Regions from separate parts of the Streptomyces sp. NPDC023527 genome, predicted to be linked through region 4. Evidence: riboswitches for the same ligand, from Rfam matches in the RefSeq annotation. Region 4 holds a riboswitch; each other region holds the start of a gene.
What was found. Region 4 has a riboswitch for cobalamin ahead of ACZ303_RS01590 (cobalamin biosynthesis protein). Riboswitches for the same ligand answer to the same signal wherever they lie in the genome.
Positions count from the first base shown of each region.

Region 1: linked by a shared signal. The riboswitch ahead of metE (5-methyltetrahydropteroyltriglutamate--homocysteine S-methyltransferase) and the one ahead of ACZ303_RS01590 (cobalamin biosynthesis protein) in region 4 are both predicted to bind cobalamin.
Region 2: linked by a shared signal. The riboswitch ahead of nicT (Nickel transporter NicT) and the one ahead of ACZ303_RS01590 (cobalamin biosynthesis protein) in region 4 are both predicted to bind cobalamin.
Region 3: linked by a shared signal. The riboswitch ahead of ACZ303_RS31215 (ribonucleoside-diphosphate reductase subunit alpha) and the one ahead of ACZ303_RS01590 (cobalamin biosynthesis protein) in region 4 are both predicted to bind cobalamin.

Region 1 is NZ_JBVHJJ010000013.1:163,759-171,361, forward strand. It holds gene aceA (isocitrate lyase) at 297-1,580, shown strand; gene ACZ303_RS24975 (3-hydroxybutyryl-CoA dehydrogenase) at 1,642-2,565, shown strand; cobalamin riboswitch at 2,759-2,980, shown strand; gene metE (5-methyltetrahydropteroyltriglutamate--homocysteine S-methyltransferase) at 3,142-5,466, shown strand; gene ACZ303_RS24985 (ABC transporter ATP-binding protein) at 5,632-7,539, shown strand.
Region 2 is NZ_JBVHJJ010000010.1:140,274-147,876, forward strand. It holds gene ACZ303_RS20860 (cytochrome P450 family protein) at 1-52, shown strand, start outside; gene ACZ303_RS20865 (YIP1 family protein) at 173-754, opposite strand; gene ACZ303_RS20870 (APC family permease) at 869-2,356, opposite strand; cobalamin riboswitch at 2,611-2,827, shown strand; gene nicT (Nickel transporter NicT) at 2,861-3,976, shown strand; partial or broken gene ACZ303_RS20880 (two-component sensor histidine kinase) at 4,004-4,134, opposite strand; gene ACZ303_RS20885 (hypothetical protein) at 4,168-4,395, opposite strand; gene ACZ303_RS20890 (Orn/Lys/Arg family decarboxylase) at 5,206-7,560, opposite strand.
Region 3 is NZ_JBVHJJ010000021.1:45,911-53,513, reverse strand. It holds gene ACZ303_RS31225 (YciI family protein) at 1-333, opposite strand, end outside; gene ACZ303_RS31220 (ribonucleotide-diphosphate reductase subunit beta) at 499-1,512, opposite strand; gene ACZ303_RS31215 (ribonucleoside-diphosphate reductase subunit alpha) at 1,512-3,893, opposite strand; adenosylcobalamin-variant (AdoCbl-variant) riboswitch at 4,064-4,162, opposite strand; gene mctP (monocarboxylate uptake permease MctP) at 4,400-6,025, opposite strand; gene ACZ303_RS31205 (DUF3311 domain-containing protein) at 6,022-6,309, opposite strand; gene ACZ303_RS31200 (GntR family transcriptional regulator) at 6,477-7,244, opposite strand; gene ACZ303_RS31195 (extracellular solute-binding protein) at 7,486-7,603, shown strand, end outside.
Region 4 is NZ_JBVHJJ010000001.1:354,427-362,029, forward strand. It holds gene ACZ303_RS01580 (putative cobaltochelatase) at 1-258, opposite strand, end outside; gene ACZ303_RS01585 (cobyric acid synthase) at 258-1,865, opposite strand; gene ACZ303_RS01590 (cobalamin biosynthesis protein) at 1,895-2,911, opposite strand; cobalamin riboswitch at 3,045-3,169, opposite strand; gene ACZ303_RS01595 (hypothetical protein) at 3,328-3,543, opposite strand; gene ACZ303_RS01600 (inorganic phosphate transporter) at 3,557-4,804, opposite strand; gene ACZ303_RS01605 (class II aldolase/adducin family protein) at 4,825-5,574, shown strand; gene ACZ303_RS01610 (alpha/beta hydrolase) at 5,995-7,119, shown strand; gene ACZ303_RS01615 (hypothetical protein) at 7,219-7,603, shown strand, end outside.

The DNA of each region.
Region 1 (7,603 bases), on a different contig from region 4:
GCACCGGCGTGTGGGATTGGCAGAGTTGGCAGAACCGGGCGGGAAGATTCGCAGAAATTGGCATCGGGCCATGGTTGATGGCACTGAGTGCCACTGCCAGAGTCGTAGCGCGGCCCGCCGGTACGCCGCGACTCTCGTACCGGGCAGGGCGATGAGGGCACGGCGGGCCGCCTGTCACCGAGGGGAGCGATCCCTCTTCGCACCCTTGACAGAAGTTCGGCGACACCCATCCAACGACAACGTTCGACGGCGGAGACCCGACGCGGTTCCGCCCGTCGCGACACCGGGAGACGGTCATGGCGCAGGCAGGGACGACGACAGCCGAGGAGCTCACGCGGCGGTGGGCCGACGACGCGCGCTGGCGGGGCGTGGAGCGGACGTACGGCGCGCAGGACGTCGTGCGGCTGTCGGGCAGCGTCCGTGAGGAGCACACCCTGGCCCGGCGCGGCGCCGAGCGGCTGTGGCGGCAGCTCCACGAGCGGGACTACGTCCACGCCCTCGGCGCGCTCACCGGCGGCCAGGCCGTGCAGATGGTGAAGGCCGGGCTGCAGGCCATCTACCTCTCCGGCTGGCAGGTCGCCGCCGACGCCAACCAGGCCGGGCACACCTACCCCGACCAGAGCCTGTACCCGGTCAACTCCGTGCCCACCGTGGTCCGCCGGATCAACAACGCCCTGCTGCGGGCCGACCAGATCGCCACCGCCGAGGGCGACGGCTCCGGCACGGACTGGCTGGCCCCGATCGTGGCCGACGCCGAGGCCGGCTTCGGCGGCCCGCTCAACGCGTTCGAGCTGACCAAGGCGATGATCGCCGCGGGTGCGGCGGGCATCCACTACGAGGACCAGCTGGCCTCCGAGAAGAAGTGCGGCCACCTGGGCGGCAAGGTCCTGGTCCCCACCGCCCAGCACATCCGCACCCTCAACTCCGCCCGGCTGGCGGCCGACATCGCCGATGTGCCGACCGTGCTCGTGGCCCGTACGGACGCGCTCGCCGCCAACCTCCTCACCAGCGACGTCGACGAGCGGGACGCCCGCTTCTGCACCGGGGAGCGCACCGCCGAGGGCTTCTACCGGGTCGAGCCCGGCATGGGACCGGTGATCGCCCGTGGGCTCGCGTACGCCCCGTACGCCGATCTGCTGTGGATGGAGACCGGCACGCCGGACCTCGCGCAGGCCCGCGAGTTCGCCGAGGCGATCCACGCCGAATACCCCGACCAGCTGCTCGCCTACAACTGCTCGCCGTCCTTCAACTGGCGGGCGGCGCTGGACGACGACCGGATCGCGAAGTTCCAGCGCGAGCTGGGCGCGATGGGCTACCGCTTCCAGTTCATCACGCTGGCCGGTTTCCACTCGCTCAACCATGCCATGTTCGACCTCGCGCGCGGCTATGCCGAGCACGGCATGACCGCCTATGTCGACCTCCAGGAGCGGGAGTTCGCCGCCCAGGAGCACGGGTTCACCGCCGTCAGGCACCAGCGCGAGGTCGGCACCGGTTACTTCGACCTCGTCAGCACGGCCCTCAACCCCGCCGCGGAGACGCTCGCCCTGCGCGGCTCCACGGAGGAGGAGCAGTTCCACTAGGCGACCCTCGACGGGCCGGCCCGCCCCGGCCCGGCCCGTCCCCTCCGGCTCAGGAGTACGTATGACTCTCACCTTTCCGCCCGGCCGGCCCCTCGACGAGAAGGGGGCACAGGCCCTCAGCGCGGGCATCCAGCGGGTCGGAGTGGTCGGCGGCGGCCGGATGGGCGCCGGCATCGCCGAGGTCTGCGCCCGCGCCGGGCTCGACACGGTGGTCTGCGAGGCCGACGCCACCGCGGCCCGGCGGGCCCGCGAGCGGGTCGCCCGCTCGCTGGAGCGTGCCGTCGAGCGCGGCAAGACGGACGCCTCCGCCGCCGAGGACGCCCTCGCCCGGCTGCTTTTCACCGGCGACCTGGACGGCCTCGCCGACCGGCAGCTCGTCGTCGAGGCCGTCGTCGAGAACGCCGACGCCAAGGCCGAGGTCTTCGCCGCCCTCGACAAGACCGTCGAGGACCCGGAGGCCGTCCTGGCCACCAACACCTCCTCCCTGCCGGTGATGCGCCTGGGCATGGCGACCCGGCGCGCCGACCGGGTGCTGGGCCTGCACTTCTTCAACCCCGTGCCGGTGATGCCGCTGGTGGAGATCGTCACCTCGCTGCACACGAGCGCCGAAGCGGCCGCCGTCGCCGAGGACTTCGCGACGGCGGTCCTCGGCAAGACCGTGGTGCGCTCCCAGGACCGGGCCGGTTTCGTCGTCAACGCGCTGCTCATCCCCTACCTCCTGGCGGCGGTGCGGATGGCGGAATCCGGCTTCGCCTCCGCCGCCGATGTCGACGCCGGGATGGAGCTGGGCTGCGCCCATCCGATGGGGCCGCTGAAGCTGGCCGACCTGATCGGCCTGGACACCGTCGCCTCCATCGCGGAATCCCTCTACGACGAGTTCAAGGAGCCCCTCTACGCCCCGCCGCCGCTGTTGCAGCGGATGGTGGAGGCGGGGCTGCTGGGACGGAAGTCGGGCCGGGGATTCCACCTCTACGACCGGGGCTGAGGGGCCCGGGTCGCGGCCGGGGCCGAGGGGTCCGGGCCGCCGCGGGAGCGGCGCGGGGCGGCGAAGGGGGTCGCCCCGCGTCCCTCCCGCTCATGGGAACCGTGGCTCCACGGGTTCCGATGTCCACTGCCCGTATCCGAACAACCCTATGTCCGCAATCCGAACAGCCCTATCCGGGGCGCGCTTCAGCGCCTAGGGTGATCAGTGCAGCTGGTTCGCCCCTGCCCGCCAGGCAGGCGCGTCGCAAGAGGGAACCCGGTGGGAATCCGGGACTGCCCCGCAGCGGTGAGCGGGAACGACCGCCGTCATACGCACTGGACCCGGCCGGGTCCGGGAAGCGACGGCCAGTAGGTGTCTGCCTCTTTCGGCGGACGTGCCCGCGAGTCCGAAGACCTGCCACTGCCCGTGCGCGACCGTTCGCGCACGGAGATCCCGGTGACCTCGAGGGCGGGTCGGCGTTACGTATCAGGCGGGCACGCGCGGCGAGAGAGCGTCGTGGTCCGCCCGGTTCGCCGTCCCTTCGCGCCTTCGAGCCGTCCCGGAATCGTATGGGAAAAGCTCGCGAAGGAGAGTTCCTTGACCAGCAAGTCCGCAGCCGCGGCAGCACGCGCCACCGTGTACGGCTACCCCCGTCAGGGCCGGAACCGCGAACTGAAGAAGGCCATCGAGGGTTACTGGAAGGGCCGCGTCACCGCCGGCGCCCTCCGGGATACCGCCGCCGAACTCCGCCGTACGCACTGGCGGCAGCTCGCCGAGGCCGGCGTCCACGAGGTGCCGACCGGCGACTTCTCGTACTACGACCACGTCCTCGACACCACCGTGATGGTCGGCGCGATCCCCGCCCGGCACCGCGCGGCCGTCGCAGCGGACGCCCTGGACGGCTATTTCGCGATGGCCCGCGGCACGCAGGAGGTGGCGCCGCTGGAGATGACCAAGTGGTTCGACACCAACTACCACTACCTCGTCCCCGAACTCGGCCCCGACACCGTCTTCCGCGCCGACTCCGGCAAGCAGGTCGCCGAGCTGAAGGAAGCGTTCGCGCTCGGCCTCGAAGCACGCCCGGTGCTGGTCGGCCCGGTCACCTACCTCCTGCTGGCGAAGCCCGCCCCCGGCATCGCGGCCGACTTCGAGCCGCTGACCCTCCTCGACCGGCTGCTGCCGGTGTACGCGGAGGTGCTCGCCGACCTGCGGGCCGCCGGCGCGGAGTGGGTGCAGCTCGACGAACCGGCCCTCGTAGAGGACCGCACCCCGGCGGAGCTGAACGCCACCGCCCGCGCCTACCGTGAGCTGGGCGGTGCCGCCGACCGGCCGAAGCTGCTGGTCGCCTCCTACTTCGACCGGCTGGGCGAGGCCCTTCCGGTGCTCGCCAAGGCACCCGTCGACGGGCTCGCCCTCGACTTCACCGGCCCCGCCGCCGCCAACCTCGACGACCTCGCGGCCGCCGGCGGGCTGCCCGGCAAGCGGCTCCTCGCGGGCGTCGTCGACGGCCGCAACGTCTGGCTCAACGACTTCGAGAAGTCCCTGGCCACCCTCGGCACACTGCTCGGCCTCGCCGGCCGGGTGGATGTGTCCTCGTCCTGCTCCCTGCTGCACGTCCCGCTGGACGCCGCGGCCGAGCGCGACATCGACCCGCAGATCGCCCGCTGGCTCGCCTTCGCCCGCCAGAAGACCACCGAGATCGTCACCCTGGCCCGGGGGCTGGCCCAGGGCACCGACACCATCGCGGCCGAGCTCGCCGCCAACCGCGCCGACCTCGCCTCCCGCGCGGGTTCGGCCCTCACCCGCGACCCGGCGGTACGGGCCCGCGCCGCCGCCGTCACCGACGCCGACGCCCGCCGCTCGCACCCGTACCCCGAGCGGGCCACCGCCCAGCGCGCACATCTGCGGCTGCCGCTGCTGCCGACGACCACCATCGGCTCGTTCCCGCAGACGGCCGAACTGCGCACCGCCCGCGCCGACCTGCGCGCCGGCCGCATCACCGGCGCGGCGTACGAGGAGCGCATCGAGGCCGAGATCCGTGAGGTCCTCGCCTTCCAGGAGAAGGCGGGCATCGACGTCCTGGTGCACGGCGAGCCCGAGCGCAACGACATGGTCCAGTACTTCGCCGAGCGGCTCACCGGCTATCTCGCCACCCGGCACGGCTGGGTCCAGTCCTACGGGACCCGCTACGTCCGCCCGCCGATCCTGGCCGGTGACATCTCCCGTCCCGACCCGATGACGGTCCGCTGGACGTCGTACGCGCAGTCGGTCACCGACCGCCCGGTCAAGGGCATGCTGACCGGTCCGGTCACCATGCTCGCCTGGTCCTTCGTCCGGGACGACCAGCCGCTCGGCGAGACCGCCCGCCAGGTGGCGCTCGCCCTGCGCGACGAGGTCGACGACCTGGAGGCCGCGGGCAGTTCCGTGATCCAGGTGGACGAGCCCGCCCTGCGCGAGACCCTCCCGCTGCGCGCCGCCGGGCACGCCGCGTACCTCGCCTGGGCCACCGAGGCGTTCCGCCTGACCACCGGCGGCGTCCGCCCGGAGACCCAGATCCACACGCACATGTGCTACGCGGAGTTCGGTGACATCCTCCGGGCCATCGACGACCTCGACGCCGACGTGATCAGCCTGGAGGCCGCCCGCTCGCACATGCGGGTCGCCGACGAACTGGCCGGCGCCGGCTACCCCCGCGAGGTCGGCCCCGGTGTCTACGACATCCACTCCCCGCGCGTCCCGAGCGCGGCGGAGGCGGCGGCCCTGCTGCGCAAGGGCCTCGGCGCCATCCCCGCCGAACGGCTCTGGGTCAACCCGGACTGCGGCCTGAAGACCCGCGGCTGGCCGGAGGTCAGGGCCTCCCTGGAGAACCTGGTCACGGCGGCCCGCGAGGTCCGGGGCAGCCTGCCCGGAGGCGCTTCCTGACACAGCCGTGGCCGGGGCGGACGCCGATGCGCGCCCGCCCCGGCCACGGGGTTCCGCGGTGCCGGGCGAACCGTTCGGGTGCGGTCCGCAGGAATGACTTGATCTCAAGATTGGTTGAGGTTCTACAGTCCGAGTTCCAGTGGCTCGACGACTCGGAGGAACCTCGTGGACATGGAAGTCACCGCCTGGACATCGCTGCACAGCGCGATGAACGCACAGCGGGACCGGCGCCCCTTCTCCCGGGCGACCCTGCGCCGCGTCGCCGCCTTCGCACGGCCGCACCGGCGGCGGATCGGCCAGTTCCTGCTGCTGAGCGTGGTCACGGCGCTCCTCGCGGTGGCCACCCCGGTGCTGGCCGGCCGGGTCGTCGACGCGATCGTGCGCGGTGACGACACCGGCAGGGTCACCCGGCTCGCCCTCCTCATCGCCCTGATCGCCGTCGCCGAGGCGGCCCTGGGCCTGCTCACCCGCTGGCTGTCCGCCACCCTGGGCGAGGGGCTCATCCTCGACCTGCGGACCGCGGTCTTCGACCACGTCCAGCGGATGCCGGTCGCCTTCTTCACCCGCACCCGGACCGGGGCGCTCGTCAGCCGCCTCAACAACGACGTCATCGGCGCCCAGCGCGCCTTCAGCAACACCCTGTCCGGCGTGGTCTCCAACGTCGTCACCCTGCTGCTGACGCTCGCCGTGATGCTCAGCATCTCCTGGCAGATCACCCTGCTCGCCCTCGCCCTGCTGCCCGTCTTCGTCGTGCCCGCGCGCCGGATGGGCTCCCGTATGGCCGGACTCCAGCGCGAGGCGGCGAACCACAACGCCGCCATGGGCACCCAGATGACCGAGCGGTTCTCCGCGCCCGGCGCCACCCTCGTCAAGCTCTTCGGCCGGCCCGCCGACGAGTCGGCCGAGTTCGCCACCCGCGCCCGCCGGGTGCGGGACATCGGCGTACGGACCGCGATGACCCAGTCCGCGTTCGTCACCGCCCTCACCCTCGTCTCGGCCCTGGCGCTGGCCCTGGTCTACGGGCTCGGTGGCTTCTACGCGCTGCGCGGCAGCCTGGAGCCGGGAGCCGTCGTCGCGCTCGCCCTGCTCCTCACCCGCCTCTACGCTCCGCTGACCGCCCTCGCGGGCGCCCGCGTCGAGGTGATGAGCGCCCTGGTCAGCTTCGAGCGGGTCTTCGAGATCCTCGACCTCAAGCCGCTGATCACCGAGAAGCCGGACGCCCGCCGGGTGCCGGACGGGCCGGTGTCCGTCGAGTTCGACGGCGTCCGGTTCGGCTACCCCTCCGCCGACAAGGTCTCCCTCGCCTCCCTGGAGGACGTCGCCACCCTGGACACCCGCGGCGGCACGGAGGTGCTCCACGGCGTCTCCTTCCGCGCCGAACCCGGCCGCATGGTGGCCCTGGTCGGCTCCTCCGGCGCGGGGAAGTCGACGATCGCCCAGCTGCTGCCGCGGCTGTACGACGCCGACGCCGGATCCGTACGCCTGGGCGGCGTCGACGTGCGCGACCTGAGCGCCGCGTCCATCCGCGAGACGCTCGGCATGGTCACCCAGGACGGCCACCTCTTCCACGACTCGGTACGGGCCAACCTGCTGCTGGCCCGGCCCGGGGCCACCGAGGACGAGGTCTGGGAGGCGCTGCGCCGGGCCCGGCTCGACGGCCTGGTGGCCTCCCTGCCCGACGGGCTGGACACGGTCGTCGGCGAGCGCGGCTACCGGCTCTCCGGCGGTGAGCGGCAGCGGCTGACGATCGCCCGCCTGCTCCTGGCCCGGCAGCGCGTCGTCATCCTCGACGAGGCGACCGCCCACCTCGACTCGACCTCCGAGGCCGCGGTGCAGGAGGCGCTGGCAGAGGCGCTGGAGGGCCGTACCGCCGTGGTGATCGCCCACCGCCTGTCCACGGTGCGGGCGGCCGACCTGATCCTCGTGATCGAGGACGGGCGGGTCGTGGAACGCGGCACCCACAGCGATCTGCTCGCGGCGGGCGGCCGGTACGAGGAGCTGTACCGCACCCAGTTCGACCGGCCGGGAGCGGAGGTGCCGGGGAAGGCGCAGGAGGCGGAGCCGATCGGCTGAGCCCGCGGGGCCGGGGCCGGGGCGGATTACCGGCGGCCCGGCCCAGGGGGTGTACCGGGCCGCC
Region 2 (7,603 bases), on a different contig from region 4:
GCGTCCTTCGGTGCGTGCGCGTGGCCTGATTTCGCTTCCTGTTCGATGGTAATCGGCAAAGCCGAACAGATTTTTGATGCATAACCCATCGTTGATGAGGTAGAACTGTCTTCGAGCCCGCCCGGTGTGCATCCCCCGTCGCACCGGGCGGGCCTTCGGCGTCAGGGGCCCGTCAGGTGCCGGCTCCGGTCGGGAACTTCAGCAGCGCCACCGCCGCCAGCATCTGGATGCTCACCGCCGCCACCGCCTTGTGCGTCGGCAGATGGTGCTGGCCGCGGATCAGCAGGGTGGCGAAGGCGTAGCCGAACGCCGAGGTGATCCAGGCCGCCGCCCGTACGGGATAGGAATCGCCCGCCAGGCACGCGTCGAGCGCCAGCCGGGGCAGGTCCGTCGCCCAGAACAGCACCACGAACAGCGTGACGGTCGGGCCGAACTTGCCGTTGCCGCCGAGCCGGCGCGCGATGGCGTGCGTGACGACGCCCAGCAGCAGGCTGCCGAGGAGCAGGACGCCGTCGGCTATGGCCATGGCCTCCAGCGCCAGGGCGGGGCTCACCCGCCACTGGCCCCAGAACGAGTCCTTGCCCATCGTCCCCAGCGCCCCGCACAGCATGCACAGGAACGCGGCCGCGCCCCAGACGCTCCGGTCCCGGGCCTCGTCGAGCACTTCGACGGGTCGGTACCAGAGCCCGAATATCAGGCGGTGCCACAGCAGTCTGCGCGGTTTCGAGGCCGGCGCACGCGAAGGGGAGGACATGGGGGAGGGGCTCACAGGCATGGATGCAAGTTCTATCACCGCCTTCCCCGATTACCGGTGCCCGGTCCGGAATTCAGGATTCCGCTGGTGCAGGGACAGGCGCCTGACCAGCGGTCAGACGGGCGCGGGGGTCCTGCTGTCGGGGTCGGCGTCCGGATCGATGTCCTGGTCCGGCGCGTGCAGGTACTCCTCGGTGATCTCCCGCGGCCCGAACGGCCATACCTTCTCGAAGCGCGCCCAGAGCACGAACGCCACACAGCCCGCCGCCACCCAGGCGAGGGACCATTCGATGGGGTGCCGGCCGGGCGAGTTCTTGTCCGCGTAGCCGTAGATGACCAGCCAGCCCACCAGCGCGACCAGGCTGGGCAGCGGATAGAGCCACATGCGGTACGGGCGCGGCAGCCCCGGCTGGCGACGGCGCAGCACCGTCACGGCCAGGACCTGCGCCAGGGCCTGCACGATCACCATCACGGTGGTCAGCAGCTGGATGAGCGTCGCCAGGTCCGTATGACGGCCGATCAGGAACCCGACGGCGGTGATGGCGCCCATCGACGCCAGCCCCAGCACCGGGAAGCGGTGGCGCGGATGGAGCTTGCCGAAGGCGCGGAAGAAGACCTTGTCCCGCGCCGCGTCGTAGGGCACCCGGGAGCCGCCCAGGAGCCCGGCGAGCACGGAGGCGACGGCGGTGATCAGGATCAGCACCGTGACGGTCCGGGCGGCGCCCTTGCCCCATGCCTTCTCCAGGACCGCGGAGGCGACCGAGGAGGAGGCCGCCGAGTCGGGGTCGAGCATCTGCTTCCAGTCGATGACGCCGAGGGTGCCGATCTGGAGGAGCAGGTAGATCGCCATGATGCCGAGGATGGAGTAGACGATGGCGCGCGGCAGGGTCCGCCCCGGGTTCTTGATCTCGGCGCCCAGATAGGCCGCGGTGTTGTAGCCGAGGTAGTCGTAGATGCCGATGGTCAGGCCGGCCGCGAAGCCGATCCAGAAGTGATTGGTCGTCAGCTCGAAGGCGTGCGCCGGATAGGTGAACGCCCGGTCCGGGCTGAAGTGGGTGAAGGCGGCGACGATGACGAGCACCACGGAGGCGATCATCACGCACCACAGCACGACCGAGATCCTCGCGATGTTCTCGACCCGCCGCCACAACACCGCGACGATCAGCGCGATGACGGCCAGCCCGACGAGGTCCCCCTGGTTCTGCCCCATGCCCGGCCACAGATAGCCCAGGTACTGCACGAAGCCGATGATCCCGGTGGACATCCCGAGCGGGATGAAGAGCATCGCCGTCCACACGAACAGGAACGGCATCAGCTTGCCGGTGCGGTACTGGAACGCCTGCCGCAGATAGACGTAACTGCCGCCCGCCCCCGGCAGTGACGCCCCCAGCTCGGCCCAGATCAGCCCGTCCGCGAGGGCCAGGACCGCGCCCGCGACGAATCCGATGACCGCCTGCGGGCCGCCGAACGCCGCCACCATCAACGGGATCGTGACGAAGGGTCCGATGCCGCACATCTGACTCATATTCAGAGCGGTGGCCTGGAACAGCCCGATGCGGCGTACGAACCCGACGCGCTCCGGCCGTTGTCCCGTGTCTGCCATGGCGGTCAGCCCTTTCTCGTGCCGGATGGGTCGTCCGTCCAGTGCACTCGTACACCGGCGTGCCGGACACGTCCATCACCTGGACAGCGGTGAACCGCGCGGGCGTGACGCCACCGCCCGGACGGCGCAGTGTAGATTCCGCCGATCGCCCAGGGGCGGGGAACGGCGGAACGCGCCCGGCGCGGCACCCGACGGGCCGCTGTTGCTTATGTGTGGCAACTACCACCTATGTGTCACAAGTGCCGGTCAGAGCGCTATGGTGGCCCGGCCGTGGTGTTCGGGAAGACCGGTGACAGGCCCTCGTGGCCCGATTCCGGAGCGGCCCTCGCCACTGTGATCGGGGAGTTCCCGTCCCGTTCCGCGTGCCGCCACGGCGCGCGGAGCCACTGGCCGCCGACGGCGGCCGGGAAGGCAGGGGCGGGCGCGTGACCACCCGTAAGCCAGGAGACCGGCCACGGCAGACGACGCATTGATCCACGAGGTGCTTGGAGCGTTCACCCTCAGATGTCCCTGCCCACCGACACCCCCACCGGCGCGCCGCCGGCCTTCCGCTGGCGCCGCCAGGACACCGTACGGACCGCCGGCCTGCTGGCCGTCATCGCCGCCCTGCACGTCGTCGCGTTCGGCGTCCTCTACCTGCTCGTCGTGCCCGACCACTACACCGTGGGCTCCAAGGTCTACGGCGTCGGGCTCGGCATCACCGCCTACACCCTCGGCATGCGGCACGCCTTCGACGCCGACCACATCGCCGCCATCGACAACACCACCCGCAAGCTGATGGCCGACGGCAAGCGGCCGGTCTCGGTCGGCTTCTGGTTCGCGCTGGGGCACTCCAGCGTCGTGGTCGCCATGGCGGCCCTGGTCGCGGGCGGCACCCAGGTCGCGGGGAAGCTGATGGACGAGGAGTCCACCACCCACCAGACCCTCGGCATCATCGGCACGACGGTCTCCGGCGGCTTCCTCTACCTCATCGCCGCCCTCAACCTCGTCGCCCTCGCCGGCATCCTGCGCATCTTCCGCGCGATGCGCGAAGGGCGCTACGACGAGGCGGAGCTGGAGCGGCACCTGGACTCGCGCGGCTTCATGAACCGCGTCCTGGGCCGCTTCACCCGCTCCATCACCCGCCCCGGCCAGATGTACCCGCTGGGCTTCCTCTTCGGTCTCGGCTTCGACACCGCCACCGAAGTCACCTTGATGGTGATGGCGGGCAGCGGCGCCGCCGCCGGCCTGCCCTGGTACGCGATCCTGTGCCTGCCGCTGCTGTTCGCCGCGGGCATGAGCCTCTTCGACACGCTCGACGGCACCTTCATGAACTTCGCCTACCAGTGGGCGTTCTCCAACCCCGTCCGCAAGGTCTTCTACAACCTCACCATCACCGGGCTCTCGATCGGCGTCGCCTTCCTCATCGGCACCATCGAGCTGGTGAGCGTGTTGCACGAGAAGCTCGGCCTCGACGACGCGGTCACCGCCTGGATCGCCGGTATCAACCTCGACAACGTGGGCTTCATCATCGTCGGCCTGTTCGTGGCCGTCTGGGCGGCGGCCCTCGCGTACTGGCGCTTCGCCAAGGTCGAGCAACGATGGGCCGCCCGCACGGCACCGGCCGCGTCGGAGGGCTGACGGGGCCGACGCGTCCGCACGGACCTCCTACGGCCGGGCCGCCGGGAGTACGACCTCGAAGCGGCAGCCGCCGGTACGTTGCGGACCGCCGCCCGGCCCGCGTGGGCCCCGACGATGCCGCGGACGATCGCCAGGCCGAGCCCGGCGCCCGCCGGCGGTCCGGGCGGTGGCCGGGCGGTGCCCGGCCGGGATCAGCGGGACCGGCGGCCCAGGGAGCGCGGGCGCAGCAGCGCGGCGGCCAGTACGGCCGGGGCGGTGACCAGCAGGGTGGACGTGACCAGCGAGGTGCCGTGGTCCTGTTTCTTGCCCTCGGTCGCGAGGGCACTGCGGTACGAGTGGCGGGGAGAGAACGGCGGACGCGTGGGCGGCGGGGTCGGTACCGGTGTCGAAGGCGGCCGGGCGGGGGTGGAGGGCGGCACGTCGGACGGCTCGCTTCCGATGGGGACGGGCCCTGGCCGAGCCGGGGCGGGCGCGGGCCCGGGCTGCCCGGGGGCGGGCCCGGCAGGGACGAGCGGTGGTACGGGCGCCGGGGGAGCGGGCGCCCCAGGGGCCGCGGGCGCGGGAGGTGCCGGGGGTGCGGGCGCCGGTGGTGCCGGGGCCGGGGGTACGGCCGGAGCCGGTGCGGGAGGTACGGGCGCGGGCACCGCGGGCGCGGGGGCCGGCGGTGGCGCGGCCGGGGGAGGGGCCGGGGCCGGAGGAGCCCCGGGAGCGGGCGGCGCGGGGGCCGGCGCCGGTGGAGCCCCGGGCCCGGGCGCGGGCGGTGCGCCGGGCGCGGGTGCCCCCGGACCGGGCGGCGCGGGAGCGGGGGCGGGAGGCGCCGGAGCGGGAGGCGCCGGAGGTGCGGGCGCGGGTGGTGCGGGTGCGGGCGGCGCCGGAGCCGGTGGTGCGGGCGGCGCCGGGGGCCCCGGTCGTTGCCTGCGGCAGTTCAGCCACACTTCCGCGTCGGTCGCGGGCGCCTGCGCGTTGATGTTCAGGCACCCCCTGCCGTTGTCGACCACCTCCGCGTTCACCGCGCCGCCCAGCGCGCTCACGGTGACGTGCGAAGGAGGGTGGTCGGGCAGCAGCCTCGGCAGGCCGTCGACGACGGCCGTCACCGGCGCACCGCCGATCACCGCGTGCGCGCCCAACTCGTCCGCGGTCGCCGTGCCCGCCAGCGCGAGCACGACGGCCGCGGCCGACGCCACCCCGCCTCCCGCTCTCAGCCATCCCCTCACCGGAACAGCCGCGCGTCAGAGCCGAGACCCGGACGTGGCCGGATACGGCCGGTCCTGACGTACGCATTCGATCAAATAGTCGCCGGTGTCGGGATCCACCGTGACGCCGTGGGTCTCGCTGCGGAAGCCGGGGAACTCCCGGTCGAAGGACTCCAGGGCGCCGAGATAGCGCAGCAACGGCCCGTCGGGACCGCCCACGGACTCGCCGGGCATCAGCACGGGGATCCCGGGCGGTGTGACCGTGACCATGGCCGCCGCCACGCGCCCGGCGGCGTCGGCGATCCGGACCCGCTCCGTCCCCGAGCGGATGAGTTGCTGGTAGCACCACTGGGGTGGCGCGACCGGCTCCGGCAGCTTCTGGAACGCCGTGTCCAGCAGGGTGACCAGATCGGCGGCGCGCAGGTGGTCGTGCATGGACCGGCACAGCTCGCTCAACGACATCCCGTCGTAGCGCCGCGGGTACTGCGCGAGGAGGTCGGGCAGCACCTGGTCGAGCGGCGCGTCGGTGTCGTGGAGCGCCTTGAAGTCCATCAGGGCGTCCAGCAGCGTTCCCCACTTGCCCTTCGTGATGCCCATGGAGAAGAGGATGAGTGTGGTGTAGCTGTCGGTCTTCTCCACCACGATGTTCCGGGTGGCCAGATAGGCCGTCAGGATCCGGGCGGGGATTCCCTGGTCCGTCGTCTCGCCGGCGGCGGTGATGCCGGGGCAGGTGAGCGTGACCTTGACCGGGTCCAGCAGGCAGTAGCCCTCGCCGAGGCCGGGGAAGCCGTGCCAGTCGGCCCCCGGCTCCAGCTGCCAGCAGGACGGCTGGGTCCGCAGCAGCTCGGCGGGGGCGTCGGCGAAGGCGTGCTGTTCGCCGGTGGCCGGATCGGTCACGGTGTCGGGCTGCCAGACGCCGAAGAACCAGCCGGGCCGGTCCCCGGCGGCCGCGATGCGCTGCCCGGTGCGGACCACGGCCTGGCGGAACCGGACGGCCTCGGTGACCGCCTCGTCGATCAGCCAGTGCCCTTGCGGGCCGTCCATCATCCCGGCGGCCACGTCGAGGGAGGCGATGGCGGGGTAGAGCGGCGACGTCGTGCCGTGCATCATGAACGCCTCGTTGAAGCGCTCGTGCTCCACCGGAGCCCGGGGCGAGGGCTTGACGTGCACCATGGCGCTCTGCGACAGCGCGGCCAGCAGCTTGTGCGTGGACTGGGTGGAGAAGACCGTGGGGCGTTCCGGCGCGTCGAAGGTGTCGGCGCCCACGGACATGCCGTACCGCCCGGCGTAGAGGGGGTGGAAGCGCGCGTACGCGAACCACGCCTCGTCGAAGTGGAGCCGAGGGGTGCTGGGCGCCAGCTCGCGGGCGACCCGTACGGCGTCGTAACAGAGCCCGTCGTACGTGGAGTTGGTGAGCACGGCGTACTCCGCCCCGGGCGACACCGCGCCCTGGGCCAGCGGATTGCGGGCGATGCGGTCCGCGACCGCCGCCGCCCCGATCTCGGCCGGGGGCAGCGGCCCGGCCAGTCCGTAGCCGTTGCGGGTGGGGACGAGATAGACCGGGCGGGCGCCGGACAGGATCAGGCCGTGCAGCACGGACTTGTGGCAATTGCGGTCGACCAGCGCGATCTCGTCGTGGGAGACGCAGAAGTGGCCGACCATGCGGTCCGCCGTGGAGTCGCCGTGGAGGACGAAGTAGGTGCGGTCGGCGCCGAAGATCCGGGCGGCGTTGCGCTCGGCGTCCCCGATCGGGCCCGTGTGCTCGAAGAGGGACCCCAGCTCCCCGACCGAGATCGACAGATCGCTGCGGAACAGCCGCTCCCCGTAGTAGTCGAAGAAGGCGCGCCCGACGGGGGACTTCAGGAAGGCGACGCCGCCGGCGTGGGCCGGGGTGTGCCAGGAGTACTCGTGCGCGTCGTCGAACCGCCGCAGCGCCTTGAAGAACGGCGGCAGCACGGCCTCGCTGTAGGCGCGCGCCGCGCTGACGATCCTGCCGGCGATGAACGCCGGGGTGTCCTCCAGCGGCCAGACATAGCCGACCACGCTCTCCGACACCCACAGCGGCAGGCGGTCGAGGTCCTCGTCGGCGCCGTCCGACATGACGAGCAGCACCGGCAGGTTCTTGAAGCGCCGGCCGATCTCCCGCAGCACCGCCGCTCCCCCGGGCACGTCGCCGTCGCCTTTGCCCGGGGAGAGGTCCCACGCCACGACCGCGGCCGCCAGTCCGGCCTCCGTCCGCAGCACCGCCCGCGCGTCGGCCTCCGTGCGTGCCCAGCGCACCTCCGGGCCGTGCGCCTCCACGGCCTTGCGGATCCGGCGCAGTTGTTCGCCGTGGGAGCTCTCTCCGAGCGGGTCCTCGCGCAGCGCGAACAGGACTGTGCCGGCGGCCATCTCGTTCCCCCCGTTCGTGATCCCGGAGTTGGGACCAGCGGAT
Region 3 (7,603 bases), on a different contig from region 4:
GAAGATCTGGCGGATCTCGACCTCACCGTCCTCGAAGGGGATCCGGCGGGCCCACTCCAGGGCCTCGTCCCGGTCCTTCACCTGGATGATCCAGTAGCCGGCGATGAGCTCCTTGGTCTCCGCGAAGGGACCGTCGGTCACGACCGGCCGCCCGCCGGTGAAGGTGACCCGGGCGCCCTTGGCGGACGTCTGCAGGCCGTCGGCCGCGAGCAGGGCTCCGGCCTTGACCAGGGACTCGTTGTACTTGCCCATCTCGGCGACGAGCTCCTTGGTCGGCATCGCACCGGCCTCGGACTCCTCGGTCGCCTTGACGATCATCATGAAGCGCGACATCGCACGTCTCCTGTACTTCCGCATTCCGGCCGGGCGCCGGGCGGAGGTACCGCCCGGCCGATCCCAACCCTTCACCCATGCGTCGAACAGGAGACGCCGCGATCGACGTGTCGCGGGTTTTTCTTCCGGAACCGGGTTTCAGAACCCGGTTCCGGAACCCGTCCCCTAGAACTCGTCGTCGAAGGAGACCGAGCCCTCGACCGCCACCTGGTACGCGGACGCGCGGCGCTCGAAGAAGTTGGTCAGCTCCTGGACGTTCTGCAGCTCCATGAAGGAGAACGGGTTCTCCGAGCCGTAGACCGGCGCGAAGCCCAGGCGCTGGAGGCGCTGGTCGGCGACGCACTGGAGGTACTCGCGCATGGACTCGGTGTTCATGCCCGGCAGGCCCTCGCCGCACAGGTCGCGGCCGAACTGCAGCTCCGCCTCGACGGCCTCCTTCAGCATGTCGGTGACCTGCTGCTGGAGCTCGTCGTCGAAGAGGTCGGGCTCCTCCTGGCGGACGGTGTCCACGACCTCGAACGCGAAGTTCATGTGCATGGTCTCGTCGCGGAAGACCCAGTTGGTGCCGGTCGCCAGGCCGTGCAGCAGGCCGCGGGAGCGGAACCAGTACACGTAGGCGAAGGCGCCGTAGAAGAACAGGCCCTCGATGCAGGCGGCGAAGCAGATGAGGTTGAGCAGGAAGCGACGGCGGTCGGCCTTCGTCTCCAGGCGCTCCAGCTTCTCGACCTCATTGATCCACTTGAAGCAGAACTGGGCCTTCTCCCGGATGGACGGGATGTTCTCCACCGCGTCGAAGGCCGCGGCACGGTCCTCCGGGTCGGGAAGGTAGGTGTCCAGCAGCGTCAGATAGAACTGGACGTGCACGGCCTCCTCGAAGAGCTGCCGCGACAGGTACAGCCGCGCCTCGGGGGAGTTGATGTGCTTGTACAGCGTGAGGACGAGGTTGTTCGCCACGATCGAGTCGCCGGTCGCGAAGAACGCGACGAGGCGGCCGATCATGTGCTGCTCGCCCGGGGACAGCTTGGCGAGGTCGGCGACGTCGGAGTGGAGGTCGACCTCCTCGACGGTCCAGGTGTTCTTGATCGCGTCGCGGTAGCGGTCGTAGAAGTCCGGGTACCGCATGGGGCGCAGCGTCAGTTCGAACCCGGGGTCGAGCAGGTTCTTCTGTTCGGACGACATTACTGGCAGGCCTCGCAGGACTCGGGGTTCTCAAGGGAGCAGGCGACGGCGTCGGCGTCCGGGGTCGCGACCTGCTGTACGGGGATGGTGGCGGCGGCGCCGGCCGACCGAGCGATCCGGGTGGCCGGACGCGAGCGCAGGTAGTACGTCGTCTTGATGCCCTGCTTCCAGGCGTACGCGTACATCGAGCTGAGCTTGCCGATGGTGGGCGAGGCCATGAAGAGGTTCAGCGACTGGCTCTGGTCCAGGTACGGCGTACGGGCCGCGGCCATGTCGATCAGGAAGCGCTGCGGGATCTCCCAGGCGGTGCGGTAGAGGTCGCGCACCTCCTGCGGGATCCAGTTCATGTCCTGGATCGAGCCGTTGGCGTCCGTCATGGCGTCGCGGGTGGTGCGGTCCCACACGCCGAGCTTCTTGAGGTCCTCGACCAGGTAGGTGTTGACCTGGAGGAACTCACCGCTGAGCGTCTCGCGCTTGAAGAGGTTGGAGACCTGCGGCTCGATGCACTCGTACACGCCCGCGATGGACGCGATGGTGGCGGTCGGGGCGATCGCCAGCAGCAGCGAGTTGCGCATGCCGACGGCGGCGATCCGGGCGCGCAGCGCGTCCCAGCGGTCCGTCCAGCGCGGCTCGGCGTTCGGGTAGTGGTCCGGGTGCAGCACACCGCGGGCGGTGCGGGTCGCGGACCAGGCCGGGTGCGGGCCGTGCCGCTCGGCGAGGTCGGCGGACGCCTCGTACGCCGCGAGCATGATGCGCTCGGAGATGCGGGTGGACAGCTCCTTCGCCTCGGGGGAGTCGAAGGGCAGGCGCAGGCGGAAGAAGACGTCCTGCAGACCCATCAGGCCCAGGCCCACCGGGCGCCAGCGGCTGTTGGAGTTCCCGGCCTGCTCGGTCGGGTAGAAGTTGATGTCCACGACGCGGTCGAGGAAGGTGACGGCCGTACGGACCGTACGGTCGAGCTTCTCCCAGTCCATCTCGCCGTCGGTGCCCAGGTGCTGCGCGAGGTTGACCGAGCCGAGGTTGCAGACCGCGGTCTCGCCGTCGTCGGTGACCTCCAGGATCTCCGTGCAGAGATTCGAGGAGTGGACGACCTTGCCCTTCTCGGCCGTCTGGTTGGCGGTGCGGTTGGAGGCGTCCTTGAACGTCATCCAGCCGTTGCCGGTCTGCGCGAGGGTGCGCATCATGCGGGAGTACAGGACGCGCGCCGGGATGGTCTTGACGGCCTTGCCGTCGGCCTCGGCCTTGCGGTACGCGGCGTCGAACTCGTCGCCGTACAGGTCGACCAGCTCGGGCGTGTCGGCAGGGGAGAACAGCGACCAGTCGGCGTCGGCCTCGACGCGGCGCATGAACTCGTCCGGGATCCAGTGCGCGGTGTTGAGGTTGTGCGTGCGGCGGGCCTCCTCACCGGTGTTGTCGCGGAGCTCCAGGAACTCCTCGATGTCCGCGTGCCAGGTCTCCAGGTAGACGCAGGCCGCGCCCTTGCGCCGGCCGCCCTGGTTGACCGCGGCGACGGAGGCGTCGAGGGTGCGCAGGAACGGCACGATGCCGTTGGAGTGGCCGTTGGTGCCGCGGATCAGCGAGCCGCGCGAGCGGATGCGGGAGTACGACAGGCCGATGCCGCCGGCGTGCTTCGACAGCCGGGCCACCTGGTGGTAGCGGTCGTAGATCGAGTCCAGCTCGTCCAGCGGGGAGTCCAGCAGGTAGCACGAGGACATCTGCGGGTGGCGGGTGCCGGAGTTGAAGAGCGTGGGGGAGGACGGCAGGTAGGAGAGCGTGCTGGTGAGCGCGTAGAGCTCGGCGACGTCCTCCAGGGCCCGCACGGAGTGGTCCTCGGCCAGGCCGCAGGCCACGCGCAGCAGGAAGTGCTGCGGGGTCTCGACGACCTGCCGGGTGATGGGGTGGCGCAGCAGGTAGCGGCTGTGCAGGGTGCGCAGGCCGAAGTAGCCGAAGCGGTCGTCGGCGCCGTCGACCAGGGCCTTCTCGACGAGGGCGTCGAGGCGTGCGGCGTGGGTCCGTACGAAGGCGGCGGTCTCGTCGGCGATCAGGCCCTCGCGGTGGCCGGTCTCGACGGAGGCGGAGAAGGAGGTCGCGCCCTGCCCGGCCGCCTCGTCGGCGATCGCGCGGGTCAGCAGCCGGGCGGCGAGCCGGGAGTACTGGGGCTCCTCGGAGATCAGACCGGCGGCGGCCTCGGTGGCCAGGGACCGCAACTCGGCCTCGTCCGAACCCGGGTGGCGGCCCCGCAGCGCGGCGGCGGCGACCTTGCCGGGGTCGGTGGCGGGCAGATCGGCGGTGAGGTCGGTCAGGGTGCGCAGCAGCGCGGTCCCGGGGCCGCCGGTCGCTTCCGCGGACGCTGAGACCGGATCGGCGGGCGCGATGGTCACTGAGGCTCTCCCTCGCTCGGCAGTGGGCCGGGCGGGTGGCGCGCGACGGGCGCGTACGGGCATGCCTGACAGCACCAAGGCATGCGCTCGTAGCGTCCATCGGCCCAACCCGCGAGGCCCGGACGAATACAAAACGCCCGGTGCCGTGCGGTGGCTCGGCGGTGGGCGCGCTGTCGGCAGGTACTCGGACTCCTGCATGCGTAATAACGGCATACATGCACCGTTGCGGGACAGTTCCGGATTTCCACCGGATTCCCCTGCGACGACAGCGAGCACGAGCATACATCTAGTGCTGGGCGTCGCATGCACCACCACATCTTGTGTCGCGCGGTAATCGCGTGGGTCGGAATGTGCTAACAGGGCCCGGGACTTCGGGGTATGCGCCGGGTACGGCCGAGGGCCGTCGCGCCCCCTTCAAGGGGGTACGACGGCCCTCGTGTCCCGCCGGATCGACGTCCGGCCGGCAGCCTGTCCAGGGCCCTTCCAGTGGCCCGTCCGGAGCTCTTCTAGTGGCCGCTCGGGGCGCCCGCCGTGGCCGGCGGGAGCTCCACCTGGACACCGGGTTCGCCGGCGTCCGCCGTGTAGTCCGACGCCTTGGTCTGGTCCACACCGTCCGGCGCGCCGACCGCCTTGAGGACGAAAGTCAGGACGATGACGACGATCACATTGAGCGTGAACGCGGTCAGGCCGATGTAACCCTTTTCCCCGATGAGGGGGATCAGATTGGTATTTCCGAAATGATCCTGTGTGGCGCTCGGTGTGTCATATGCCCGCCACGTCCCGTAGGCCATCCCGACCGCCCAGCCGCCCAGCAGCGCCCACCGGTGGAACCAGCGGGTGAAGAGCCCGCCCACGAGCGCCGGGACGGTCTGGAGGATCCAGATGCCACCCAGCAGCTGGAAATTGATCGCGACCGTCTTGTCCATGGTCAGGACGAAGACCAGCGCGCCCACCTTCACGAGCAGCGAGGCCAGCTTGGAGACCTTGGCCTCGTGCGCGGGGGAGGCGTCCGGCCGGATGAAGTCCTTGTAGATGTTGCGGGTGAAGAGGTTCGCCGCGGCGATCGACATGATCGCCGCCGGTACGAGCGCCCCGATGCCGATCGCGGCGAAGGCCACGCCCGTGAACCAGTCCGGGAACATGTCCTCGAAGAGCTGCGGGATCGCCAGCTGTCCATTGCTGACCTTGACCCCCGCGGCGATGGCCATGAAGCCGAGCATCGCCAGCAGGCCGAGCATCAGGGAGTACAGGGGCAGGATCGTGGTGTTGCGGCGGATGACGTTGCGGCTCTTGCTGGAGAGGACCGCCGTCACCGAGTGCGGGTAGAGGAAGAGCGCCATCGCCGAGCCGAGGGCGAGCGTCGCGTACGCCCACTGCGCCTGCTCCCCGGTCACCAGCGAGCCGCGCGCCTTGCCCGTCTCCGGGTTCTTCACCGCGAAGGCGTCGCCGGCCTTGGCGAAGATGTCGTCGAAGCCGCCCAGCTTGATGGGGATGTAGATGATCGCCACGATGATCACGATGTAGATCAGCGCGTCCTTGACGAAGGCGATCAGGGCGGGCGCCCGCAGCCCGGAGGAATAGGTGTAGGCCGCGAGCACGCCGAAGGCGATGAGCAGCGGCAGGTCCTTCATGAACCAGTTCGACCCGCCGCCCACCCCGAGCACGTCCAGCACGGCCTGGATGCCGACGAGCTGGAGCGCGATGTAGGGCATCGTCGCGAGGATGCCGGTGAGCGCGAGCGCCAGCGACAGGCCCTTCGAGCCGAACCGGCCGCGGACGAAGTCGGAGGAGGTCACGTAGCCGTGCTTGTGCGACACCGACCACAGGCGGGGCAGGAAGGTGAAGACCAGCGGATAGCAGAGGATCGTGTACGGCACCGCGAAGAAGCCGGCCGCGCCGCCCGCGTAGATCGCCGCCGGGACCGCGACGAAGGTGTACGCGGTATAGAGGTCACCGCCGAGCAGGAACCACGTCACCCAGGTGCCGAACGAGCGGCCGCCCAGCCCCCACTCGTCGAGGCTGTCGGCGTTCTCGGCGCGCCGCCACTTCGAGGCGACGAAGCCCATGACGGTGACGACGAGGAAGAAGAAGATGAAGACGGCGAGTGCCACGCCGTTCACGCCGTCCTTCACGGGCGCTCACCGCCCTTGCGGGTCCGCTCGTTGCGGCGTACGAGCACGTAGGCGACGACGGTGAGCAGCGTCGAGACCAGCACCCACAGCATCTGGTACCAGTAGAAGAACGGGATGCCGATGAACGCCGGCGTGAGCCGGGAGTAGGAGTCGACCCACAACATCGCGCCGAAGGGTATGGCCAGGCATATACCGGCCACGATCATCGGCACGGAGACGGCTCTCCGGCCGCCCGCCGGTGCGGTGGGTGGTTCTGCTGGTGGGCCTGCCGGTGGTTCCGTCATGGTGGTGACTCCCCCTATGTGATCACTACGTGATGCGCAGGAAATCTAGGCGAGGGTCCTGCTGGGAGTCACCCCCTGTCCGCATATCGGTATGGCAACGCCGCGTTGAGGCGCGGGCGCGGCGCATGGCCGATCGGAGCACCCCCCGGACGCCCCGGCCCCTGCCCCTACTCCGAAGGCCGTCGCAGGCGGGCCACGAACTTGTAGCGGTCCCCTCGGTACACCGACCGCACCCACTCCACCGGCTCGCCCCGGGCGTCCAGGGAGTGGCGGGACAGCATCAGCATCGGCAGGCCCACGTCCGTGCCCAGCAGGCCGGCCTCCCGGGGGGTGGCCAGGGACGTCTCGATCGTCTCCTCGGCCTCCGCGAGGTGCACGTCGTAGACCTCGGCCAGGGCCGTGTAGAGGGAGGTGTACTTCACCAGGCTCCGCCGCAGCGCCGGAAACCGCTTCGCCGACAGATGCGTCGTCTCGATCGCCATCGGCTCACCGCTGGCCAGCCGCAGCCGCTCGATCCGCAGCACCCGGCCGCCCGTCGTGATGTCGAGCAGCGAGGACAGCCGGTCGTCGGCGGTGACGTAGCCGATGTCGAGGAGCTGTGAGGTCGGTTCGAGGCCCTGGGCCCGCATGTCCTCGGTGTAGGAGGTCAGTTGCAGCGCCTGCGAGACCTTCGGCTTCGCGACGAAAGTCCCCTTGCCCTGGATCCGCTCCAGCCGCCCCTCGACGACCAGCTCCTGAAGGGCCTGGCGAACGGTCGTACGAGAGGTGTCGAACTCCGCGGCGAGCGTACGCTCCGGTGGCACCGGAGTGCCGGGGGGCATGGTTTCGGTCATGTCCAGCAAGTGGCGTTTGAGCCGGTAGTACTTGGGAACGCGCGCGGTCCGCGCGCCGCTCGACGCGCTGCCGCTCTCCGGCGTACCACCCTCGGTCACCATCGCCTGCCTTCCCGACTCCGATCCTGCTGCTGTCACCGGCTCCTCCGTCTGTCGCGGTCACATCGTGGCACGGGCAGAGCCCGAGGGGCCCGGAGATGTCCGGGTCGACCTTGAGGTGTCGGTCCGGTAACGGAGCCGACAGCGACTCTTATACACCCTTGACACCCCAAAAGGTCTAGGCCAAGCTGCGGGCACTGGTCTAAACCATTAAAGACCACATTCGGTCCTTGAGGAGAGTGCTGTGAAGCGTGGGCTCATAGCGGCGACAGGTGTCGCGGCCATGTTGGTGAGTGTTGCTGCCTGCGGGTCCAGCGACAGTGACAAGGGATCGGGTGACGGGGGCGGGGCCAAGAGCCTGA
Region 4 (7,603 bases):
GCCCGCCCCGCCCGGGTGCGGCCCGTCCGGGCAGGTGGGGTCGGGGACGGCGGGGTCGCAGGAGAACCGGCACCCGGGGACCGTCACGATCTCGGGCAGCAACGCGGCCAGGCTGCGGACGGCCGTCGTCTTGGCCGTGCCCTTCTCGCCCCGTACGAGCACTCCGCCGATGGCCGGTGAGACGGCGTTGAGCAACAGGCCCAGCCGCATGTCGTCCATGCCGACGATCGCGGTGAACGGATAGGTGGCCGAGGCCATCAGGAGTTACCCCCTTCGAGGGAATCGATTCGACCGGGCACATCGGTGGCGGCGTGAGCGGGGGCGAGCCCGGGGCTGCCAGGATCTCTCCGCGCGGGCAGAGGCGGCGCCCCCGGCGGTATGAACCGCGGCCCGTCGGGGACCCCGTCCTCGATCAGCCGCAGCAGCGCGTCCGTGTCCGCGTGCTCCTCGATCAGGTCCCCGAGGCGGTCCAGCTGTTCCTCGCGCAGGGCGCCGAAGCTCGTATCGGGCGCGGGCACGAACGCCCGTCCCGCCGCGCGCGCCACCTCGCGCAGGAACGCCCGCCGGAAGCCGTCGCTCTCCAGCGAGCCGTGCCAGTGCGTCCCCCAGACCGAGCCCACCCGGCAGCCGTCCAGGAACGGCTCACCGGCCGTGACCTCGGCGACGCCGTGGTGGATCTCGTAGCCCTCGACCCGCTCGCCCAGCGCCTCGCCGACCGGCCGCGCCAAGGTCTTCTCCACCGCGAACCGCACCCGTACGGGCAGCAGGCCCAGCCCCTCGACGACGCCCGCCCTCGACTCGACGTCGTCCTCGATCCGCTCGCCCAGCAGCTGGAAGCCGCCGCAGACGCCCAGCACCGGCCGGCCCTCGGCCGCCCGCCGTCGCAGCGCCTCCGCCAGCCCGCGCTCCCGCAGCCACGCGAGCGCCCGTACGGTCCCGCGCGTGCCCGGCACGATGACCAGGTCGGCGTCGGCGAGCTCCTCGGGGCGGTCCACGAAGCGGACGATGACGCCCGGTTCGGACGCCAGCGCGTCGACGTCCGTGAAGTTCGACATCAACGGAACCGCGCACACCGCGACCCGCAGCACGTCCGCACCGTGCGGCGGGGCCACCACCGACTCTCGGACCGCGCCGCGCATCGACACGCGCAGTCCGTCCTCCTCGTCGATGCCGAGCCCGTGCGCGTATGGCAGCACACCGACCGTCGGGCGGCCGGTCAGGTCGCGCAGCATGTCCAGGCCGGGCTCCAGAAGCGTCACGTCACCGCGGAACTTGTTGACGATGTAGCCCGCTATCAGCTCCTGGTCCTCCCGGGACAGCAGGGCCGTCGTACCGAAGAAGGACGCGAAGACCCCGCCCCGGTCGATGTCACCGACCACGACGACCGGCAGCCGCGCGGCGCGCGCGATACCCATGTTGACGATGTCCGTGCGCCGCAGGTTGATCTCCGCCGGGCTGCCCGCGCCCTCGCAGATCACCGCGTCATGGGTGCGGCGCAGCTCCTCCAGGCACTCCGTCACCGTCCCGAACAGCTGCTCCTGGCGCCCGGAGTGGTAACCGCGGGCGCTGAGCTCACCCACCGGCTTGCCCATCAGCACCACCTGGCTGCTGCGGTCACCGCCAGGCTTGAGCAGGACGGGGTTCATCAGCGCCGACGGCTCGACGCGCGCGGCCGCCGCCTGCATGGCCTGCGCGCGGCCTATCTCCGCGCCCTCGCGGGTCACGAAGGAGTTCAGCGACATGTTCTGCGCCTTGAACGGCGCGACCTTGACGCCCTTGCGGACCAGCCACCGGCAGATCCCGGCCGTCACCACGCTCTTGCCCGCGTCCGAGGTGGTCCCGGCCACCAGCAGGCCCCCGCCCAACGGGCCCGCGGGCCCGCTCCTGTCCGCTGTCACCGGTTCCCCCTTCGCTTCGCGTTCCGCGCCACGGTCCTGCTGCAAAGGCTGCCCAGCGCGCGGCCCGCCACCGCGGTGCCCAGCGCCAGCAGCGACACGCGCCGCGAGAGCCGCACCGCGCGTTCGATGTCCGCCACCTCCACGGGGCGGTTCTCACCGCCCAGGACGGGCCGGTGTTCGACCCGGCCCGCGTAGGCGAGGGTGCCGCCCAAACGCACCCCCAGCGCACCGGCGAACGCGGCCTCCACCGGGCCGGCGTTGGGGCTCGGATGCCGGGAGGCGTCGCGGCGGGCCACCCGCCAGGCACCGCGCGGGTCGGGGCCGGCGAGGACGGTGAGGGCGGCGGTGAGACGGGCGCCGGGCCAGCCGGCGACGTCGTCGAGACGGGCCGAGGCCCAGCCGAACCGCCGGTGACGCGGCGACTTGTGGCCGACCATCGCGTCCAGGGTGTTGACGGCGCGGAAGCCGACCAGGCCCGGTACGCCCGCCAGCCCACCCCAGACGAGGGCGCCGACGACGGCGTCGGAGGTGTTCTCGGCGACGGACTCCACGACCGCGCGCGCGATCTGCTGCCCGTCCAGCGCCTGCGGGTCGCGCCCGCACAGGTGCGGCAGCCGCTCCCGGGCGACGTCCAGGTCACCGACGCCGAGCGCGCCGCCGATGGCGCGCGCCTCGCGGCCCAGGGACGTACCGCCCAGCACGGCCCAGGTGGCGGCGGCGGTCAGCGCGATGTCCGCGGCGGGGGAGCGGCGCAGGGTACGGGCCAGGAGCGCGGCACCGGCCGTGGCGCCGCCCGCGCACAGCGCGGCGTGCAGGGCGCCCCGGCCGCGGTGGTCGCGCCACAGCCGCCGCTCGACGGCGTACGCGGCCCGGCCGAAGGCCGCCACGGGGTGGCCCCGACGGGGATCGCCCAGGGCGAGGTCGGCGAGGAAGCCGAGCGCGGCACCGTACGCGAAACCGAGGTGCCCGAGGTGATCGGCGCGCGTCGCGGGCGCCGGACGCGGGAGACGCATGGGGCGCATGGGTCAGACCGCCGTCATGCCTTGGCGGGACCGGGGTTCGCTGGGCAGGGGTGGTCGGCGGCCGGGCATGGCGATGTGTCCTCACTCAGGGTCCGCGCCCTGGCTCGACGTGACCGGCGACCAGAGTCTCCTGGCTCCCGGATCGGCGTCGCCCCGGCCTTCCCGTCCGCTCGCGCGGACCGTGGCCCTGGGTGGGGGACGCTCCCCGGTGACAGTGGCGGGACCGCGCCGGACTCGCACCGGCTTCCTCTGCTGTCGCCGTTTGGCCCCGGAAGTCCACCATGGGCCGTGAACGGCCGTCAACTCACGTCTGAGCTGGGGTTCGAGTCCACGGGGCCGGGATGTGAAAAACGCCGGACGGGCTGAAATTCAGCCCGTCCGGCATTCGAGGACATTAGTGACGGTCGCTAGGCGACGATCAGATAGATGCCGTACCCCACGGCTGCCGCGCACAGTGCGAAGCACGCGTACGCGCCCGCGCGGGCCACCGCGGTCGGCCGCGTTCCCGCCGCGGAGGCGGACGACGTCCCGACGATGCCCATCGTGAAGATGCCGACGAGGCCGACCGTCACCACGAGACTGACACCGAAGACCTGGCCGAGTGCTGCCCAGTCGATGTGCATGGTGTGTGTTCCCTCAGCTCGTCGCGGCGGCGGGGGCGCGCCCCGCCTCGTGGGTCAGGGAGGTCGCCGGGACGGCGGCCGTCAGGGGGCCGGCCGGCGGCGGGGCGACGGCCTGGAGCGCGGTGGTGACCACACCGGCCGGCTCGGCGGCCTCGGCGACCGGCTCGTTGATGCTGTCGGGGGTGACCGGCTTGCGGCGGGACGCCATCCAGATGGCGCCGGAGACGGCCAGGCCCAGGACGGCGACCGTGGCGACGCCCCAGTCGCCCTGGTCGGCCAGCAGCGCCGCGCCACCGGCGACCAGGCCCGCGGCGGGCAGGGTCAGACCCCAGGCGAGGACCATCCGGCCAGCGGTCGACCAGCGGACCACGCCGCCCTTGCGGCCGAGGCCGGCGCCCATGATCGAGCCGGAGCAGACCTGGGTGGTGGAGAGCGCGAAGCCGATGTGCGAGGAGGCGAGGATCACGGTCGCGGCGCCGGTCTGGGCGGCGAAGCCCTGCGCCGGCTTGATGTCCGTGAGGCCCTTGCCGAGCGTCTGGATGATGCGCCAGCCGCCCAGGTACGTACCGAGCGCGATGGCCAGGCCCGCGGAGACGATGACCCACATCGGCGGGTCGGCGTGCGGGGCGACGGCGCCGCCGGCGACCAGCGCGAGGGTGATGACACCCATCGTCTTCTGCGCGTCGTTGGTGCCGTGGGCCAGGGAGACCAGGGCGGCCGAGGCGATCTGCCCGGCGCGGTAGCCCTTGGCGGTCTCCTTCTCGTCGCGGTTCCTGGCCAGGCGGTAGGTGAGCCGGGTCGCCAGGGTGGCGGCCAGACCGGCCACGATCGGCGCGGCGACGGCCGGGATGAGGACCTTCATGACGACCTTGTCGGCGTTGACCGCGTCGAAGCCGACGGACACGATGGTCGCGCCGATCAGGCCGCCGAAAAGGGCGTGCGACGAACTGGAGGGCAGACCGGCCAGCCACGTCAGAAGATTCCAGACAATCGCGCCGATCAGCCCGGCGAAGATCACTTCGGGCCTGATTCCGGCGCTCTCGTCGATGATGCCGCCGGAGATGGTCTTGGCGACCTCCACGGACAGGAACGCCCCGACAAGGTTGAGGGCCGCCGACATGGCCACCGCGACCTTGGGCTTGAGAGCCCCGGTGGAGATGGTGGTGGCCATGGCGTTGGCCGTGTCGTGGAAGCCGTTCGTAAAGTCGAACACCAAGGCCGTGACGATCACGATCCCGATGAGAAGCGTGATGTGTTCCATTCACCCAGGCAATCAGCTCGATGGTCAGTACAGCGGCGACCGTAAAGACCCTTGGTGAACGGAAGGTGAACTGGAACGGGCGGAGCGGTGGCGTCAACCGGAGGGGTGCAGCGTTGGAAGATCACGAAGGCGTTCGACGGGCCTGGGCGGACGTCGTGGCCACGGCCCGCCGCACCACGGCCGAGGGGCTCGTGGTGGGCACCTCGGGCAACGTTTCGGCCAGGGTCGGGAATGTCGTGCTCGTCACCCCGAGCGGAATCCCGTACGACAGCCTCGGCCCCGACGACGCGGTCGCCGTCGACCTCGACGGCCGACAGGTCCTCGGCGAGCTGGCCCCCACCAGCGAGCTGCCCATGCACCTCGCGCTCTACCGCGCCACCGACGCGACGGCCGTCGTCCACACCCACGCCGTCCACGCCACGGCCGTCTCCACGCTGGTCGACGAGCTCCCGCTGATCCACTACATGGCCGGCGCCCTCGGCGGCCCGGTCCGCGTCGCCGACTACGCCCTCTACGGCACCGAGGAACTGGCCGGGCACATGCTCCGCGCCCTCGACGGCCGCAGCGGCTGCCTCCTGCGCAACCACGGCACGGTCACCTACGGCACCGGCCTCGACCAGGCGTACGACCGCACCGCCCAGCTGGAGTGGATGTGCCGGGTCTGGCTGACCGCCTCCGCGATCCCCGGCCGCGGCCCGTCCCTGCTGACCGACACACAGCTCGCCGAGGCCACGACCAAGCTCGGCGGCTACGGGCAGCGGCGCGGCTGAGGCCCGACGATTGGCTGTCGCGCCCGGCCGAGGGCACCGGCGTGCGGTGCGCCTGCGGCCTGCCTGCGGCCACGCACCCGCCGAGTGTGTCCGCTCGGGCGCGGTCGGCCGGGGCGCGGTCGGCCGGATACGGCCACCGGCCTGCGACCGCCTGCTCACGCACCGGCCCAGTGCACCCGCTCGGCCACGGTCGGCCGGGTGCGTCGGCCGGACAGAGCCACCGGCATGCGGCCCACCGACTGCCATGTACTGGCCGAGTGCACCCGCTCGGGTACATCGGCCAGGTACGGCCACCGGCATGTGGCTCACCTGCTGCCGAGCGCCGCCCGAGCGCGCGCCCACTCGGGCGCTGCCGCGCCCCCGGGCGGAAGCCGCCGTGCCCACTGGCCCCCGGCGCCGACCGCGGCCACACTGGAGAGGATGCGTGTGCGTTCATCGGCGGCTCTGGCCGCCACCACCGTGCTCGGTGCCGGAGCGGCCGCAGTGGCGGCCGGGCGGTACGCCGGTCACGCCGCCCTCGCCCTCGCCCCCGGCGGTCCGATGCCCGGCGAACCGGCACTCACCGTCCACTCCGTCGGCGACGGCCGCATCGCCCTCACCCGCAGCATCGCGGCGGCGCGGCGCGGCACGTACGGCCTGACCGCACCCGGCCTGCACGCCGTCGTCGGGCCCGTCGTCGAGGGCGCCGAGCGCCCCGCCGACTGCGTCGTACGCCGCCTGGAGCGCGTCACCCACGGCGCACCCGAGCCGGGCGCGCGGGTGTGGCTCACCCCGCAGGTCCACCTCGGCAACCCCCACGACACCCTGGGCCTCGACCACACCGACGTCGCGATATCCGGCGAGCTCGGCCCACTGCCCGCCTGGTTCGTCCCCGGCGCCCGGGACACCTGGGTGATCACCGTGCACGGCCTGGGCACCACCCGGGAACACCCCATGGTCGTCATGCCCTTCCTGCACCGGCTGCGCCTGCCCGTTCTCGACCTCGCCTACCGCGGCGACCCCGGCGCCCCGCGATCCCCCGGCGGCATCGGCCGGTTCGGCGCCGCGGAATGGCGCGATCTCGACGCCGCCATCGGCCATGCCCTGCGCCACGGCGCCCGCCGCGTCGTCCTGCACGGCTGGTCCACCGGCGCCACCATGGCCCTCCTCGCCGCCGCGGACTCCGAGCACCGCGCGCGGATCGGCGGCCTGATCCTGGACTCCCCGGTGCTCGACTGGCCGGCCGCGCTGAGCGCCCTGGCCGCCCATCGCGGCATCCCCGCCGCGCTGGTCCCCCTCGCCGTCCGCGCCACACAGGGCAGGACCGGCCTGAGCCCCGACGGCCTCGGCCGGGCCGTCGACCCCGGGCCCGCCGTGCCGACGCTCGTCGTGCACGGGCCCGACGACACCCTCGCGCCCTGGCGCGCCTCCCGCGAACTGGCCGCCCGCCGCCCGGACCTGATCCACCTGCACGCCGTGCGGCACGCCCCGCACGCCGCGATGTGGAACGCCCACCCCGCCGGCTACGAGGAGTCGATGCGACGGTTCCTCATACCGCTGATGTAAGCCTCGATCAGGCCGTACGCAGGGGCAGTCACGGGTGGTGGACGGCCCCGCGGTTGATTCCGATTGGGTTTTCGGAGCGTCAACGGCAAGACTGCTCCTGTGACGTCCCGTACTCCGCGCGACTCCCGGCTCAGACTGGTCCCCCGACAGCCGATCGCCGCTGCCCGCCGGGCCGTGGCCAATCGTGGCTCCCGCCCGGCGCCCCGCCCTCCCGCGGGCACTCCGGCCCCGGCGGAACTGGCCCGGCAGGCGAGAGCGGGTCTCACGGGCGCCGTCCGCGTCGCCCGCTGGGCGGCCGACGAGCGCGGCCGAGGCGCCCCCCTGCGGCCGGGCGCCGCCGGGGGCCTCGCCGAGACGACCGCCGAGCGGGCCGCCGAGACCCTGGGACTGACGGCCCGACAGGTGCGGTGCGACTGGGACCGGGCCCGCCTCGCCGGACTCATCGAGCTCCACGGCGACACCGCCCGCCCCGGCTGGCGCCTGA